Regions from separate parts of the Afipia sp. GW822-FHT03D08 genome, predicted to be linked through region 2. Evidence: riboswitches for the same ligand, from Rfam matches in the RefSeq annotation. Region 2 holds a riboswitch; the other holds the start of a gene.
The links. Region 2 has a riboswitch for cobalamin ahead of AC1RM7_RS06130 (TonB-dependent receptor). Riboswitches for the same ligand answer to the same signal wherever they lie in the genome.
Positions count from the first base shown of each region.

Region 1 (7,799 bases), on a different contig from region 2:
ACTTCGGTGAAATCGCCGGACATGTTCGATTTGACATAGAGGTTCTGGTAGGCGGGCTCGATCGACTGCGCCACGCCGCAGATGTTGGAAATGGTCGCCGTCGGCGCAATCGCCATTACATTGGAGTTGCGCATGCCGACCGACTGCACCCGCGCCCGCAGCGCAGTCCAGTCCAGCGTTGCCGACCAGTCAGCATCAAGACCACCGCGCGCATCGGCCAGAATCTCGATGGAATCGATCGGCAGGATGCCCCTGCTCCACAGCGATCCCTTGAACGACGGATACTGACCGCGTTCGGCGGCGAGATCGACCGACGCCGAGATGGCATGGAACGAAATCGCTTCCATGCTGGTGTCGGCAAACGCGACAGCGGCGTCCGACGCCATCGGGATTCGCAGCGCATGGAGCGCATCCTGGAAGCCCATCAGGCCGAGACCGACCGGACGATGTTGCAGGTTGGAGCGGCGCGCTTCCGGGATGGTGTAGAAATTGATGTCGATGACATTGTCCAGCATCCGCATCGCGGTCGAGATCGTCCGCTTCAGCCGCGCGTGATCGATGCCGCCCTCACCCACATGGTTGAGCAGATTGACCGAACCGAGATTACACACCGCCACCTCGTCGTCCGACGTGTTCAGCGTGATTTCGGTGCAGAGATTGGACGAGTGGATGACGCCGACATGCTGCTGCGGCGAACGAAGATTGCACGGGTCCTTGAAGGTGATCCAGGGATGTCCGGTCTCGAACAGCATGGTCAGCATGCGGCGCCATAAATCCGTGGCGCGCAGCGTCTTGAACACACGCATCTCGCCGCGCGCAGCCTTCGCTTCATAGAAAGCGTAACGCTCGGCGAACGCCTTGCCGTAAAGATCGTGCAGGTCCGGCGTCTCGTCCGGCGAGAACAGCGTCCATTCGCCATCAGCCTCGACGCGCTGCATGAACAGATCCGGCACCCAGTTCGCGGTGTTCATGTCGTGGGTGCGGCGGCGGTCGTCACCAGTGTTCTTGCGCAGGTCGAGGAATTCCTCGATGTCGACATGCCATGTCTCGAGATAGGCGCAGACCGCGCCCTTGCGCTTGCCGCCCTGATTGACCGCGATCGCGGTGTCGTTGGCGACTTTCAGGAACGGCACCACGCCCTGGCTTTCGCCGTTGGTGCCCTTGATGTGCGCGCCGAGGCCGCGCACGCGGGTCCAGTCGTTGCCGAGACCGCCGGAATATTTCGCCAGCAGCGCGTTGTCCTTCACCGACTTGAAGATGCCGTCGAGATCGTCGGCCACCGTGGTCAGGAAGCAGGACGAGAGCTGCGGCCGCAGCGTACCGGAGTTGAACAGCGTCGGCGTCGAGGCCATGAAGTCGAACGACGACAGCAGGTTGTAGAACTCGATGGCGCGCGCCTCGCGGTCGATCTCGCGGATCGCAAGGCCCATCGCCACGCGCATGAAGAACGCCTGCGGCAGTTCGATGCGGTTGCCGTCCTGATGCAGGAAGTAGCGATCGTACAGCGTCTGCAAGCCGAGAAACTGGAACGACAGATCGCGCTCCGGCTTCAGCGCCGCCGCGATCCGCTTCAGGTCATAGCGCGCCAGTTCAGGATCGAGCAGTTCGGCTTCGATGCCTTTCTTGACATAGACCGGGAAGTACTCGACGTAGCGCGCCGCCATGTCCGCCTGCGTGGCGCTGATCTGCGCGGCATGTACGAACGAGAGAACCTCGGTGCGCAGCTTGTCGAGCAGCAGACGCGCGCTGACGTAAGCGTAGTTCGGTTCCTGCTCCACCAGCGTGCGCGCGGCCATGATGCCGGCCAGCGCAAGCTCGTCCTGGCTGATGCCGTCGTAAAGATTGCGCCTGGTTTCAGCGAGCACTGGCGCGGCATCGACGCCGTCGAGATTGGCGCACGCTTCCTGAATAATCAGGGTCAGGCGCTCGACATCGAGCGGCACGCGCGTGCCGTTGCCGAGCGTGACATGCAACTGCGGCTCGGAGGATGCCTTCACCGGCTTGGCGGCGGCGGCTTCGGCGCGCTGACGCTGACGTTCGTCGCGATAGAGCACGTAGGCACGGGCAACCTTGTGGTGCTCGCTGCGCATCAGCGCCAGTTCGACCTGATCCTGGACATCCTCGATGTGGAAAGTGCGGCCCTCGCCGATCCGGCGCGTCAGCGCGCTGACGACTTCGTTGGTCAGTTGCTCGATCACCTCGTGAATGCGGCGCGACGCCGCCGCGGTGTGCCCCTCGACGGCGAGGAACGCCTTGGTCATCGCGATCGAGATCTTGCTGGCATCGAACGGCGAGACCGTGCCGTTGCGGCGGATGATCTGGAGCGGCGGCTCCGCCGCAGGGACAGCCAGTGACTCGGAACGCAACTGAATGAGAGGAGCGGATTTGGCGGCTTCGCGTTCGATCGAGAGTGACATCGGCAGACCCCGTGCGTGTTGCAATTTTCTGGGGGCTTGGGCCGAAGGCGCATGGTCACGGCGCGGGAACGCACCGAAGCACGCGACCGCCGGACACCCCGCCCGTGGACGTTCTTTTGGTGTCGCGGCAGGTCTCCTGGCTCGCAGTTCGGCGCTGAATCCGGTCTTCCCGATGCGAAAACGCATCAGTGACATCGGTCGGATTCAACTCACTGCTTACAGTTGCGGGGGCAGCGCCGGATTTGTCGCGTCGGAGTGCAACTCACCGGCTTCCCATCTTCGCCACCAAGTCTTGCGACCGGGTGGAACCGTGACACCCACATCTGGTGTGCTTCGCGACGCCAAGTCAAGCGAGGCGAATGTGGATAGCGGGACAAAAGATCGCGATTGCTTAAAATACCCAAGGAAAACCGCCAAAGTTTTTTTTCGGCGCGCGAGGAAAAGCGGCCGTGAATCCGGTCAGCGGATCGCGCCGACGGAAATCTGCTTCCGCGATTCTCGCCGGAGCGCTGCCCACTCGCCTGGCGCGCGCAGTCAATGCCGCCGCAGTGGGAAGCTTTCCCTTTGACCCGGCGCGAGCCGCTTCACATAACTTGACCATCGCGGTTCTGCGGGCACGTTGCCCGGAGCCAAGAGGGAATGCGGTGCGCGCGGTTTTGGATCGCGCAAGTCCGGAGCTGCCCCCGCAACTGTAGACGGTGAGCCTGTCCATCGATGCCACTGAGGCGAAAGCCTCGGGAAGGCCGGACATAAGGCGTTGAGCCGTGAGCCAGGAGACCTGCCGCGATCACAGTACGTCCATGGGCGGGGTGCCCCGGTGTGTCGCTTGCGAGAGAACGGCGCCGCCGTCTCTGTTGTTCGCGCATGTCCGGCCCTGCCCCAACATCACGGGGTTTCCGATGTCGAATTCGTCTTCCGTTACTTCCATTCCCGTCGCCACGTTCGGCACGCCGCGGATCGGTCCGCGCCGCGAGCTGAAAACCGCGCTGGAGAACTACTGGTCCGGCAGGATCGACGAGGCTTCGCTGGTCAAAACGGCGGCGCAGCTTCGCGCCGACAACTGGGCGCGCCAGAAAGCGCGCGGCGTGACCGTCATTCCCTCGAACGACTTCTCTTTCTACGATCAGGTGCTCGACACCAGTGTGATGGTCGGCGCCATTCCCGACGTCTACAACTGGACAGGCGGCGAGGTTTCGCTCGCAACATATTTTGCGATGGCGCGCGGCTCGCAGGGCGAAGACCCTGCATGTGAACACGGCCATGCGCAACATCACCACGGTCATGGCGCGCCCGCGCAGGAAATGACCAAGTGGTTCGACACCAACTATCACTACATGGTGCCGGAATTCTCGAAGGATCAGACCTTCGCACTGTCCTCGACCAAGCCGATCGACGAATACAGGGAAGCCAGGGCGCTCGGCTATCGGACACGGCCGGTGCTGGTCGGCCCGGTGACATTCCTCAAGCTGGGCAAGAGCCATGACGCCTCGTTCAGCAACCTGTCGCTGCTGGACAAGCTGTTGCCGGCTTATATCGAAGTGCTCAACAAGCTCGCAACGGAAGGCGCGGACTGGGTGCAGCTTGACGAACCGTGCCTCGTACTCGATCTCGATGCGGACGAAAAGGCTGCGTTGAAGACGGCCTATAGCGAACTCGCGCTCAAGGTGCCCGGCACCAAGATCATGCTGGCCACCTACTTCGGTGAACTCGGCGACAACGCCGATCTCGTCGCCAAGCTGCCCGTCGCGGGCGTGCATCTCGATCTGGTGCGCGGCAAGGGTCAGATCGATACGGTCTTGAGCAAGATGCCTGCGGATCGCGTGATTTCGCTCGGCGTCATCGACGGACGCAACATCTGGCGCGCGAACCTGCCGGCCATTCTCGATCGCATCGAGCCAGTCGTTGCCGGGCGCGGCGCGCATTTGATCGAAATCGCCCCGTCATGCTCGCTGCTGCATGTGCCGATCGACCTCGATCAGGAAACCGCGCTCGATGCGGATCTCAAGAGCTGGCTCGCCTTCTCGTTGCAGAAGATGAGCGAGCTTTCTGCGCTCGGACGGGCGCTCGCCGTCGGACGCAACACGGTGAAAGACGAACTCGCGGCCTCGGCCGCCGCCGCCGCTGCGCGCAAGGCTTCGCCGAAAGTGCACAACAAGGCGGTTGCCGAACGTGTCGCCGCGATCACGGCGGTCATGGCCAAACGCCGCAGTGCCTTTGCCAGGCGCGCGCAGATTCAGCGCGCGAGGTTCAAGCTCCCGGTCTTTCCGACCACGACCATCGGCTCGTTCCCGCAGACCAGCGACGTGCGCAAGGCGCGCGCCGCGTTCACCAAAGGCACGATCAGCCAGGCCGATTATGACCGCTTTCTGCGCGAGGAAACCAGACGCACCGTGGAATGGCAGGAAACGATCGGTCTCGACGTGCTGGTTCACGGCGAGTTCGAACGCAACGACATGGTGCAGTATTTCGGCGAGCAGCTTTCGGGCTTCGCCTTCACCAAGAGCGCGTGGGTGCAGAGCTACGGCTCGCGCTGCGTGCGCCCGCCGATCCTGTTCGGCGACGTCTCACGGCCGAAGCCGATGACGGTCGAATGGTGGAAATATGCCCAGTCGCTGACCAGGCGCCCTATGAAGGGCATGCTCACCGGTCCGGTGACCATCCTCAACTGGTCGTTCGTGCGCGACGACATTCCGCGCAGCGAGTCATGCCGGCAGATCGCACTCGCAATCCGCGACGAGGTGACCGATCTCGAAAAGGCCGGCGCGACCATGATCCAGATCGACGAGGCGGCGCTTCGCGAAGGTCTTCCGCTGCGGCGGTCCGAGTGGAAAACCTATCTCGACTGGGCGGTGGGCAGCTTCCGCATCACGGCCTCGGGCGTCGCGGATGAAACGCAGATCCACACCCACATGTGCTACTCGGAGTTCAACGACATCATCGACGCCATCGGCGCGATGGACGCCGACGTGATCTCGATCGAGACCTCACGGTCGAAGATGGAACTGCTCGACGCCTTCGTGACCTACAGGTATCCGAACGAAATCGGACCCGGCGTCTACGACATCCATTCGCCGCGCGTGCCTGATGTCGAGGAGATGACCGGGCTGATCGAGAAGGCCCGCAGCCATTTGACGGCGGACCAGATCTGGATCAATCCGGATTGCGGCCTCAAGACCCGCGGCTGGCCGGAGGTCAGGTCGGCGCTGACCAACATGGTCGAAGCGGCCCGGCAGGCGCGTGGAGCGGCTTAGAAGCTGTCATTCCGGACAGCCCGTTTTGCGGGCTGATCCGGAATCCAGACATGATGACAACTGATGAAGATTCCGGGCTCGCGCAAAAGCGCGCCCCGGAATGACGGGCTCTTACTTCTTCTTCCCGTCGGCGCCGAACTGCTTGAGATAGGCGGTGAGATCCTTGATCTCATCGTCCTTCTTGATGCCCGCGAAGGCCATCTTGGTGCCGGGGATCTTGGCCTTCGGGTCCTTGATGTATTCGGCGAACACCGCCTCGTCCCAGGTGATGCCGGAATTCTTGTTGGCTTCGGAATAGTTGTAACCCGCGACGCTGCCCGACTTGCGGCCGAACAGGCCGTTCAACTCGGGGCCGACGCTGTTTTTCGCCGTTTCACCAACCTGATGGCAGGCGCGGCACTTGTTGAAGGACTTCTCACCCGCGGCGACGTCCTGAGCGTTGGCGGTGCCGGCGAAACTGACGGCGGTGGCAAAAGCGAGGGCAGCGGCAAACGAACGAGCAATCATCTGTTTTGACCTTTGAAGCGGGCTGGAAGGCTGGCAGGAGGACACGCAACCGAAACCCGCCGCGTCGCGGCGGGTTCCGTCGGCGATGGACATATCACGCAAACATATCGGCTGTAATTCCGGCGTACCAGCCCATGTTTTCGGCTTGGGTTTGTTTGCGCAGTTCGGCATCCTCGCCGGTCTTGGACACGAAGGTGGATGACGCCGCGATCTTGCCGTCCTTCGGCTCATAGGCCCCGCCGATCTTCACGCAGTCGTCGGTGTCGATCAGGCTCCAGCAGGTGTTGGTGTAGCGCGCGGGGAACGTGCGCGCCGACACCAGTTCGCCCCGGATCATCATGGCCGCGACCTTGGCCTGGCTGTTGGCGGAGAACGCGGATTTCGGCATGTCGCCGGCGATGCAGGCGTCGCCGAGCACGTAGATGTTGGGATCGGCGGCGGACTTCATGTTCGTTGGGTCGATGGCGCAATAGCCGCTGGCATTGGCAAGGCCGGCATCCCGCGCGATCGCGCCCGCCATCTGCGCCGGGATGACGTTGACCAGCGCCGCGTTCTTGTAGGTCTCGAAGCCGGTGACAACGGTGCCCGTCTTGGGATCGACCGATTTCAAACCGTCATGCACCTTGGGGCCGAGCCACTCGACCAGGCCCTTGTAGTGTTTTTCCCAGCCTTCCTGAAACAGCGCCTGTTTGGAAAAACTGTCCTTCGGATCGATCACAAAAATCTTGGAGCGATCCTTGCGCGCCTTTTTCAGCGCATGCGCCATCATCGACACGCGCTCATAAGGACCGGGCGGGCATCGATAGGGATTGGGCGGCGCGATCATCACGATGACGCCGCCGTTCGGCACCGCATCGAGCTTTTTCTTGAGCAGCAGCGTCTGCGCGCCCGGCTTCCAGGCGTGCGGCATGGCTTCCTCCGCCGCCTGCGACCAGCCCGGAACGGAATCGTATTTCAGGTCGATGCCAGGCGAGACGACCAGCCGGTCATAGGGCAGCTTCTTGCCGTTCGCGAGAATGACCTCCTTCTTGTCACGGTCGATCTTGGCGGCGCGGTCGGCGACCACCGTGACGCCGAGTTTCTTCAATCCGCCGTAGCCGTGGGTGATCGAGGGATAATCCCTGAAACCGCCAAGATAGAGATTGCTGTGGAAGCAGGTCTGATACTTGGCCAGCGGCTCGACCAGCGTGACGGCAATCGCGCCCGCGCTGTCCTTGGCGAGGTATTTGGCGGCTGTCGCGCCGCCCGCGCCGCCGCCGATCACCACCACGCGCGGCTTGCCTTGTCCGAGCACAGCAGGCGCGCCGAACATCATGACGCCCGCGAACGATGCCGATCCCGAAATCAACTGCCGACGATTGATGCTCATCATGCCCCCAATGTTCTATTGAAAAACCGGATTCAGCCGACCGGTCCGATCAGCCGACCTTGAGATAGGCAAAGCCTTTCGATTGCAGCGCCGCGACGGTGGCAACACCCGACGGCACGAAACTGATGAACGGCGCGTCCTTCACCTTGGCCTTGTCGAGCTTGAGCCGCTGGAACGTGATCTCGCACAGAAGAACCTTGAGGCCGTTCTTGGCGAGCGCGGTGACACGCTCGAACAGGGCCGGATCGATGGTCT
Region 1 covers NZ_JBXANK010000002.1:416,073-423,871, forward strand. Annotated here, with positions in the region: gene AC1RM7_RS16920 (ribonucleoside-diphosphate reductase subunit alpha) at 1-2,417, opposite strand, end outside; cobalamin riboswitch at 2,527-2,745, opposite strand; cobalamin riboswitch at 3,004-3,217, shown strand; gene metE (5-methyltetrahydropteroyltriglutamate--homocysteine S-methyltransferase) at 3,317-5,668, shown strand; gene AC1RM7_RS16930 (c-type cytochrome) at 5,780-6,175, opposite strand; gene AC1RM7_RS16935 (NAD(P)/FAD-dependent oxidoreductase) at 6,270-7,544, opposite strand; gene AC1RM7_RS16940 (DsrE family protein) at 7,594-7,799, opposite strand, start outside.
Region 1: another riboswitch for cobalamin. It lies ahead of metE (5-methyltetrahydropteroyltriglutamate--homocysteine S-methyltransferase); the one in region 2 lies ahead of AC1RM7_RS06130 (TonB-dependent receptor).

Region 2 (7,799 bases):
CTAGCTTGAGCCGTCATCCTGAGGTCCGAGCACTTGTGAGCCTCCAAGGATGACGGTGAAATTCGGATTTCTCCGCCACGCATCCTTCGAGGCTCGCCGCAAGCGCGGCTCGCACCTCAGAATGACGCGCTATCGTGCAAGATGAATCCCGGCCTTCGCCGGGATGATGCAGAGGGTGTTGACAGGGCGGGTCGCTCTACGAAGCGGCGAGTTGTTAGAGCACCGATCGCGAGTCGTTCAGCCTTCCGGAACGATGCTCGGCGACAGGATCGCTTCGAGATGTTCGGGCCGGTCGCGGTTGACGTGGATCAGATATTCGTCCGCCACGCCGCGCAGCTTCTTGCTCAGTTCATCCGCCATGCCGATGGCGTTGATCTTCGACTGTTCGCGATAGATCGCCTGGATCGCGTTGACATGGTGCTGGATCAATTCGCCCGGCACCTGAGCGAGATCCGGTGCATGTTCGATAATCCGGCACAGGCTTTCCGCCGCCGCAGCGGCGGTGGGGAAGCCGAACGTCGCAGCGCCGCCCTTGATGTCGTGCGCCGCGCGGAACAGTTCCTCGCGGTTCTCGCCGTTCAGTCCTTCGCTTGCGATTGCGGCATAAGCCGCGCTCAGCCGGTCGCACTCCACCTGCATCCAGTGGTTGAACTCGCCGGACAGGCTGGCGAGCGCCTGTTCGGCCCGCGCAACCGGATCGTCGAGATCCTTCTCTTCGGAATACCGCACCATCTTGCGCAGCGGATTGGGCTGCGAGATGACCTGATGGTCCGCGAAGGTATCGACCTTGATCTCGACTGGCGGCTTGCGGGCCATGGGTGCTCCTAGTTTCCGGAACGGGCTTTGTCGAGCAGCGAGGGTTGCTGCACGACTTCGGCTTTGCCGCCGGTGCGCCGCTCGACGCCGATATAGGCCGCGTTGGGATTGCGGCGGCGGTCCGGTCCGAAATAGTTCTTGGTCTTGATGAAGGGGCGGGGATTGGCCACGACATTCAGAATGCGCTGGTAAAGGCCCTTGGCGGAGATCGGCTTCGCCAGGAATTCCGTGACGCCGGCGTCGCGCGCGACCATGACGCGGCGCTTCTCCGAATGTCCGGTCAGCATGATGATCGGCGCGTAAGGATTGCCCACGCCGTCGGGCTGACGGATCATCTGGGCGAGCTCGAGCCCGTCGAAAATCGGCATCGACCAGTCGGTGATGACGATGTCGGGGACATAGTGGGAGTACATCTCAAGCGCGGTCGCGCCGTCTTCCGCTTCATAGACTTCGCGCGCCCCGAACGAATGGAGCAGCGTGCGCAGAATGCGACGCATATGCGCATTGTCGTCGCACACGAGAAACCGCAGCTTGTTGAAATCGATAATGAACATGCGCCGCCCGGGGTGGCGCACCCGGACCAGGGTACACCTCGCATTAACTATATGCGACCGCCGTTAACGAAGGGTTATCCAAGACGGCCGGGGCGGCAGGGTCAGAACCCGAACTGCTCGCTGAGGATGCGTTCTTCCAGGCTGTGGCCGGGATCGAACAGCATGCGGATCGAGATGGTCTTGTCCGCGATGATCTCGACCCGCTGCACGTCGCGGGCCTCGTCATGATCGGCGACGGCGGCGACCGGCCGCTTGTCGGATTCGAGCACTTCGAACACGACGAACGCCGTGTTGGGCAGCAGTGCGCCGCGCCAGCGGCGGGGGCGGAACGGGCTGATCGGCGTCAGGGCGAGGAGAGCAGCGTTGATCGGCAGGATCGGGCCCTGCGCCGACAGATTGTAGGCGGTCGAACCGGCGGGCGTCGCCACCATGATCCCGTCGGAAATCAGCTCGGCCATGCGCTCGTGCTCGTCGACCATGATGCGCAGCCGCGCCGCCTGATGGGTCTGCCGGAACAGCGAGACTTCATTGATGGCGTGATGGATGTGCACCTTGCCGTGAACGTCGGTGGCGCGCATCAGCAGCGGATTGATCACGGTCAGCTTCGCGGCTTCCAGCCGCTCGACCAGCGAGTGCTGGCTGAACTCGTTCATCAGGAAGCCGACGGTGCCGCGATGCATGCCGTAGATCGGAATGCCGGAGCGCATATGCCGGTGCAGCGTTTGCAGCATCAGACCGTCGCCGCCCAGCGCCACGACCACGTCGGCCTTGTCCGACGGCTGGTTGCCATAGGCCGCGGTGAACTGGGCGAGGGCCTGCTGGGCCTCATCGCTCGGGCCCGCCACGAAGGCAATCCGCTCATATTTTCTCGGCTTCGTCATATCCGGATCAGCCCCTGAGCGCGCATCCACGAAGTCGTGACGCGCGCGGGCTTCGTCTATACGAGGTTTTCCGGTGTTGTCGAGGCGGGATCGCCTGCGCAAAACAGTCCCGCGCGGCCAAAATCCGGCTTGACCCGCGCGGGTTAACCAAGAGGACGGCGCGTGCCCGTGGCCAGGCGCGCGCCGTTGATCGGTTCGGTCAGTACGACGTCCGGCCGGTGGTCAGCGCGGAGGCCAGCGACTGATACTCGGCGCTGTCGCGGCCTGCGAGCGCTTCGATCCTGGCAAGGTGGTGCTTCGCCTGTTCGCGGTTGCCCTGTTCGACCTGCCACAGGCCGTAATACTGCCAGGTGCGGACGTGGTTCGGATCCGCCTTCAGTGCGCGCTCATACCAGACACTGGCAAGCTCGTAGTTGCCGAGCTTGCGATACGAGTATCCGATCAGATTGGCGACATCGGCGCGGTCGTCCTGACCGAGCGCCTTGAGCTGGTCAATCGCCGCGGCGTACTGGCTTCGCTCGTAGATCGTCGCATAGGCGGCGCGATAACCCTGGAGGAACGCAGGGCTGTCGATCGAGGACTTCCTGTCGTCTTTCTTCTTGTCCTTGGGCTTCGATTTGGTGTCGGAGGCCGGAGGCGAGGGCGTGTCCGAAGGGGCTGCCTGCACGAGGGTGATCGAAGGTGCCGTAACGAACGCCGAAAGAAGAAATGCCAGAGATATCTGCCTGATGGTCGAGTTGCTCATGCGTAGCCTCCGTTGATCTGCAAACACGATCCTAATCCTGTTTGTACCTCTTAAACACCCGCCGGGTTCAAACATTCCTGCGTCAGCCCGTCATAATTCCGGCGATTTCCGGTTCACCCGCCGGCCGGGCGCATGTCCAAACTGTCATCCAGATGAACGAAAGCCATTGGTGCGCTTCAGACTGAGTTCAGCGGGGGAGTCCTAGCTTTGTTGCGACGATCGGTTACCCGGCCATCCGACCGGCCACCCCTGATCGCATAACGCCAGGAGAGACCCATGCTGAAGATCATTTCTGCCGCCCTTGTTGCGGGTTCGATGATTGCCGCCCCTGCAATGGCCGCCACCGTCATGAAGACCGAGACGGCGCCCGCCGCGAAGTCCGAAACTCTGAAGCCGTCGGTCGCGAATGCGAACGCGAAAGTGAAGGAGAAGAAGATCAAGCATCACAAGGCGCACAAGAAGACCAGCGCTGTGGTGAGCAAGAAGCACATTTCGTCCGCGGCGCCTGTCAAGCACATCGCCGTGCAGAAGAAGGGCTGATCTCTTCTTCCTTGATATTTCCGTGACCGCTATTGCATAGCCCCCGCATCGAAGCGGCTCATGGAAAGAAGAACGGCCTGCGGTCATCGGTCATGCGATGACTGCAGGCCGGGCTTGTTAGTTAAAGACACGTCTCTAAGAGGCTACTTGCTACGTCAGAAGGTCATACCCGCTTTAACCATGTAGACGCGGCCGGGTAATGGATACGCACTATAATTGCCGAGCGTAAACTGGCTCGCTACAGCGTAGTCATAGTAAAGTGTGTCGAACAGATTGTTGACTGCGACCGACCAGAAGAAACGATCATACTGTCCACTCAATTTCAGATCGAGCGTTGCATTGGCAGGAATTGTGGGCTGGTTGTTGCGCTGGTCGTTATCCATGCGCCGAACTCCCCAGAAGCGAACGTTCGCATCGAGGACTGCGTACTTCTGCCAAATATCCCAGCTAAAACCTGCCGTTCCGCTGATGGGGGACACCAGTGGGACGTTATTCCCGGCGAACGGGCCATCCTCAAAAACAGCGCGCGTGTAGGCAAGGCTTCCGCGCAGCCGCAACGTATCGGTGACCGCGAGCGACACGCTGGTTTCGGTACCATAGCGATGCGTAGGGTCGAGGTTGAGATTGTATCCGAGGAACGGATTGAAATGGATCTCGTTCCTCAAGTGCATGTCGTAGACACTGGTCTGCATCTGGAAACGCCCGGCGCGTATGCGGAAGCCTCCTTCCACGTCATACGACGTCTGTGTTTTCAAGGAGAAGTTGCTCGGGATTGCAATGAAATTCGCATCGAACTGCGGACCGGCTCCAACACGTTCGTCGACGTTTGGGGTTCTAAAAGCGCGCGCTGCTCTGCCGAAGACCGCAAAACTGTCGGTGAAGCGGTGCTCCAAGCCTACGTGCAATGCGTATTGAGTTTCGTTGCTGTTTAGCGGGAGGTCCTGCGCTCCCGTCGAGAATAGCGGGGCGGGAGCAGTCGGGTCGTAGCGGTCGCGTGCGCTAACCTGTGTGTTCTGAACACGCGCACCGTAAGAGAAATCGGTTGTCGGAAGGAGCCCCAAAGTTTGCTGCCAGTATCCGCCGAGGGTGCGCTGTGTGAGATTGTAGACGTGTATCGGAGCCAAACCTTTGAACATCGGCCGATCCGAGTCGTACTTTGCATCGTAGTAATCGATACCGGTCAGAATGTTCGAACGAAGGCCAAGAATATCATTCTTGATGTTGAGGCGAGGCGTGATCGACCACGTCGTTAGAACGCTATCGACATAACTCTCGGAAAACGGACTAAAGAAAGCTGATTGCTGATTTTTGTTGCGCACACCGCCATCGACGATCAGTTCGGCGCCGTTCCAGAGTGTCTTGGTGAAGCCTGCAGTCGCATTGGCTCCTTGCTTGTTTCCGAAATCGAACGGCGTGGCCGCGCCGCGCCGGTCGGTAGCGAGTTCGTTGACGAAAGCATTGACAGTCCGGCCTCCCGGGAGGCCCAAGTGCTGGTCATCGCCCGACAAATTAAAGAACGCGCTGAAATCTGTCGTTGTGTAACGGATTTCACCTACCGCATTCCGCTGATCGGTTGCGTTGTTGACGCGATAGCCATCGGACTTGAAAACGTTTGCAAATGCCGACGACGACCAAGGGCCGTTATTGGTCGTAAAGGACGTGCTGCCCTGGCGGGCACCGTAAGAACCCGCGCCGCCTTCAACGCGCATTTCGATAGGTTTACCGGCACCGGCGCCGGTTTTGGTGACAATATTGACGACGCCACCAATAGCGTTGTCGCCATACAATACTGCGCCGCTATTGCCGCGAGTGACTTCGATGCGCTCGATCGAGTAAAGCGGAATTGTCGAGAGGTCGACACCAGCGAGGTCAACGTCGTTGATGCGCCGTCCGTTGATCAAGATAAGTGTATTGGCCGTCGCAAACGCACCGAAACCGCGCAAATCGACGGTCGTCCCGGCGCCATTGACGCCTCCGAACAATGTCTGCAGTTGCACGCCCGGCACAGTGGCCAAAACATCTTGGATAGTTTGGCCGGGCGCCCGCGCAATATCTTCCTTGGTGATGACCGTCGTCGAAGCGCCGACGATGCCGATGGAGTTGGCGGGAGCGCCGGTGTTGCTCCCCGCATTGCCGCCGGTGCCATAGAGACGCGTCGCATCGACGTTGATCGCCGGCAGCGCACCGCCATTGTCCTGCGCGAGGGCAGGGCTGACGAGGGCGGTGCCCGCAAGGCATGCCGCTGCGAATGAGAGTCCGAGCGTCGCCGCCGGAAAGAGAGATTTGGAATACTGAGTCACGTTGAAGCCCCGCCGATGCATGTGATCGCGGAGGCGCGGTGAGAACGCGCAGACACGACGGCCGGCGGCAGGTTTCTGCCTCCACACGTTCCGTCCTGACTGAGGAAACAGGCCATCGGCCGAACCTCCGCAACAGTTACGTCACGTCACCGCTGCGGAACGCCGCCCCTTCGCACGCCCCGTGCGACGGAAGGATGACCGGTACAGGCAGGTCTCCTGGCTCGCGGATCGTCGCCGTTGTCCGCCTTCCCAAGCCCGGCTGAAAAGCCTTCGCTCAGTGGCATATTGGACAACGGCTCACCGCTGACAGTTGCGGGGGCAGCTTCGGAATGGCCATGCAGACGTCACTTTTACGAGCCTGCACGGCGGCACCGAATTCCCTATTCGCCAGCTTGCGCTGGCACCTGTGCCGTGGTTGCAATCAACCGGCGAGGTGTTGCCTTGTCAATGACACAATGTCCAAGAAACCCAATGCGATGCCTCAGGTTGTGGACTTCATCGGAATGCGTTGCAAATTGGTGACATATACGCGGAGCGTTGCGCTGGCGCTGGTTGCGCTCGGTCTTGCGGGCTGTACGTGGACTGGCGGCAGCGACGGCCTGTCCTACACCGCCGATCGCGGCATCGAGAACCAGCCGTATCCTGCGAACTACCGTCCCGAACTGCTTGCGCTGCTGCGGACCTACCTGAACGATCCAACGGGCATACGCGACGCCGGGATTTCAGAACCGGCGCAAAAGGAAGTCGGGGGCCGACGGCGCTATGTCGTGTGTGTGCGCTTGAATGCGCGCATTGCGGGGCGTTACGCCGGTGTGAAGGAGCGTGCGGGCGTGTACGTTGACGGGCGGCTCGATCGCATCATCGAGGATACCGAGGATCTTTGTAAGGGTGTCACCTACGCCGCGTTTCCCGAACTGGAAAGGCTGACGCGCTGAGCGTCTACGGAGGGATGTCATGACGTCGAAATCAGCCGGGCGGTTGGCCCTCTGCCTGCTGCTGTGTCTCGGCGTCGGGATTCTCGAATCATATGTGACGCGGCCCGAAATCCCGGTGTGGTATGCGGCGCTGGCAAAGCCGTGGTGGACACCGCCGCCGGTGGTTTTTCCAATCGCGTGGACCATTCTCTACATTCTGATGGCTGTCAGCCTGTGGCGCCTGTGGGATCGCGCGGCGCCTTCGGCTCCGCGGGCCTCGGCGATCACCTGGTTTCTGATTCAGCTTGCGCTGAACGCGGCGTGGTCGCCGGTCTTCTTCGGATGGCACGGCACCCGCACCGCGCTCGTTATCATCATCGGACTGTTGATCGCCATTGTGATGACAATTATCGCGGCTTCACGCGCCGACAAGTCCGCGGCCTGGCTGCTCGCGCCGTATCTGGCTTGGGTCGCATACGCGACCACGCTGAATGCCGGCGTGGTCGCGATGAACTAACCGACGTCCTATGAAAAGTGCTGGACGATGGCCGCGAAGCCGCGCCGCCAGGCGCGGTAGTTGTCGACATCGAGCGGGATCGGCTCGGCGGCGACGCGAACGATCACCAGTTCGCTGATGGGATCGATGTAGATCCACTGGCCGTGGATGCCGATGCAGCACAGCGTGCGCCGCTTGCGGTCGATCTGATAGAACTTGCTGCGATAGGCCGCATCGGGAAACATCTCGGCGAATTCGCCGCGCGCCCAGGCTTCCGGATCGCCATTGTCGTTGATGTCGTCGATCCACCAGCCGGGAATGACCTGCCTGCCGTGCGCGACACCGCGCTGCCGGATCATTTCGCCAAAACGGGCGAGGTCGCGCGGCGCGGCGCAAATGCCGCCGGCGGCGCGCATCGCGCCTTCCGGATCGAGCGTGATATAAGCGTCGGTTTCCGCGCCGAGCGGCGTCCAGAGATATTCGCCAAGCAGATCGGACAGGGCGCGGCCCGCCGCGCGCTCATAGACCCAGCCGAGCAGGTCTGTGTTGGTCG
Region 2 covers NZ_JBXANK010000001.1:1,235,468-1,243,266, reverse strand. Annotated here, with positions in the region: gene AC1RM7_RS06155 (Hpt domain-containing protein) at 238-816, opposite strand; gene AC1RM7_RS06150 (response regulator) at 825-1,370, opposite strand; gene AC1RM7_RS06145 (NAD kinase) at 1,472-2,251, opposite strand; gene AC1RM7_RS06140 (tetratricopeptide repeat protein) at 2,451-2,996, opposite strand; gene AC1RM7_RS06135 (His-rich protein BRANT) at 3,273-3,536, shown strand; gene AC1RM7_RS06130 (TonB-dependent receptor) at 3,692-5,857, opposite strand; cobalamin riboswitch at 6,026-6,259, opposite strand; gene AC1RM7_RS06125 (hypothetical protein) at 6,340-6,771, shown strand; gene AC1RM7_RS06120 (TspO/MBR family protein) at 6,791-7,267, shown strand; gene AC1RM7_RS06115 (serine hydrolase domain-containing protein) at 7,276-7,799, opposite strand, start outside.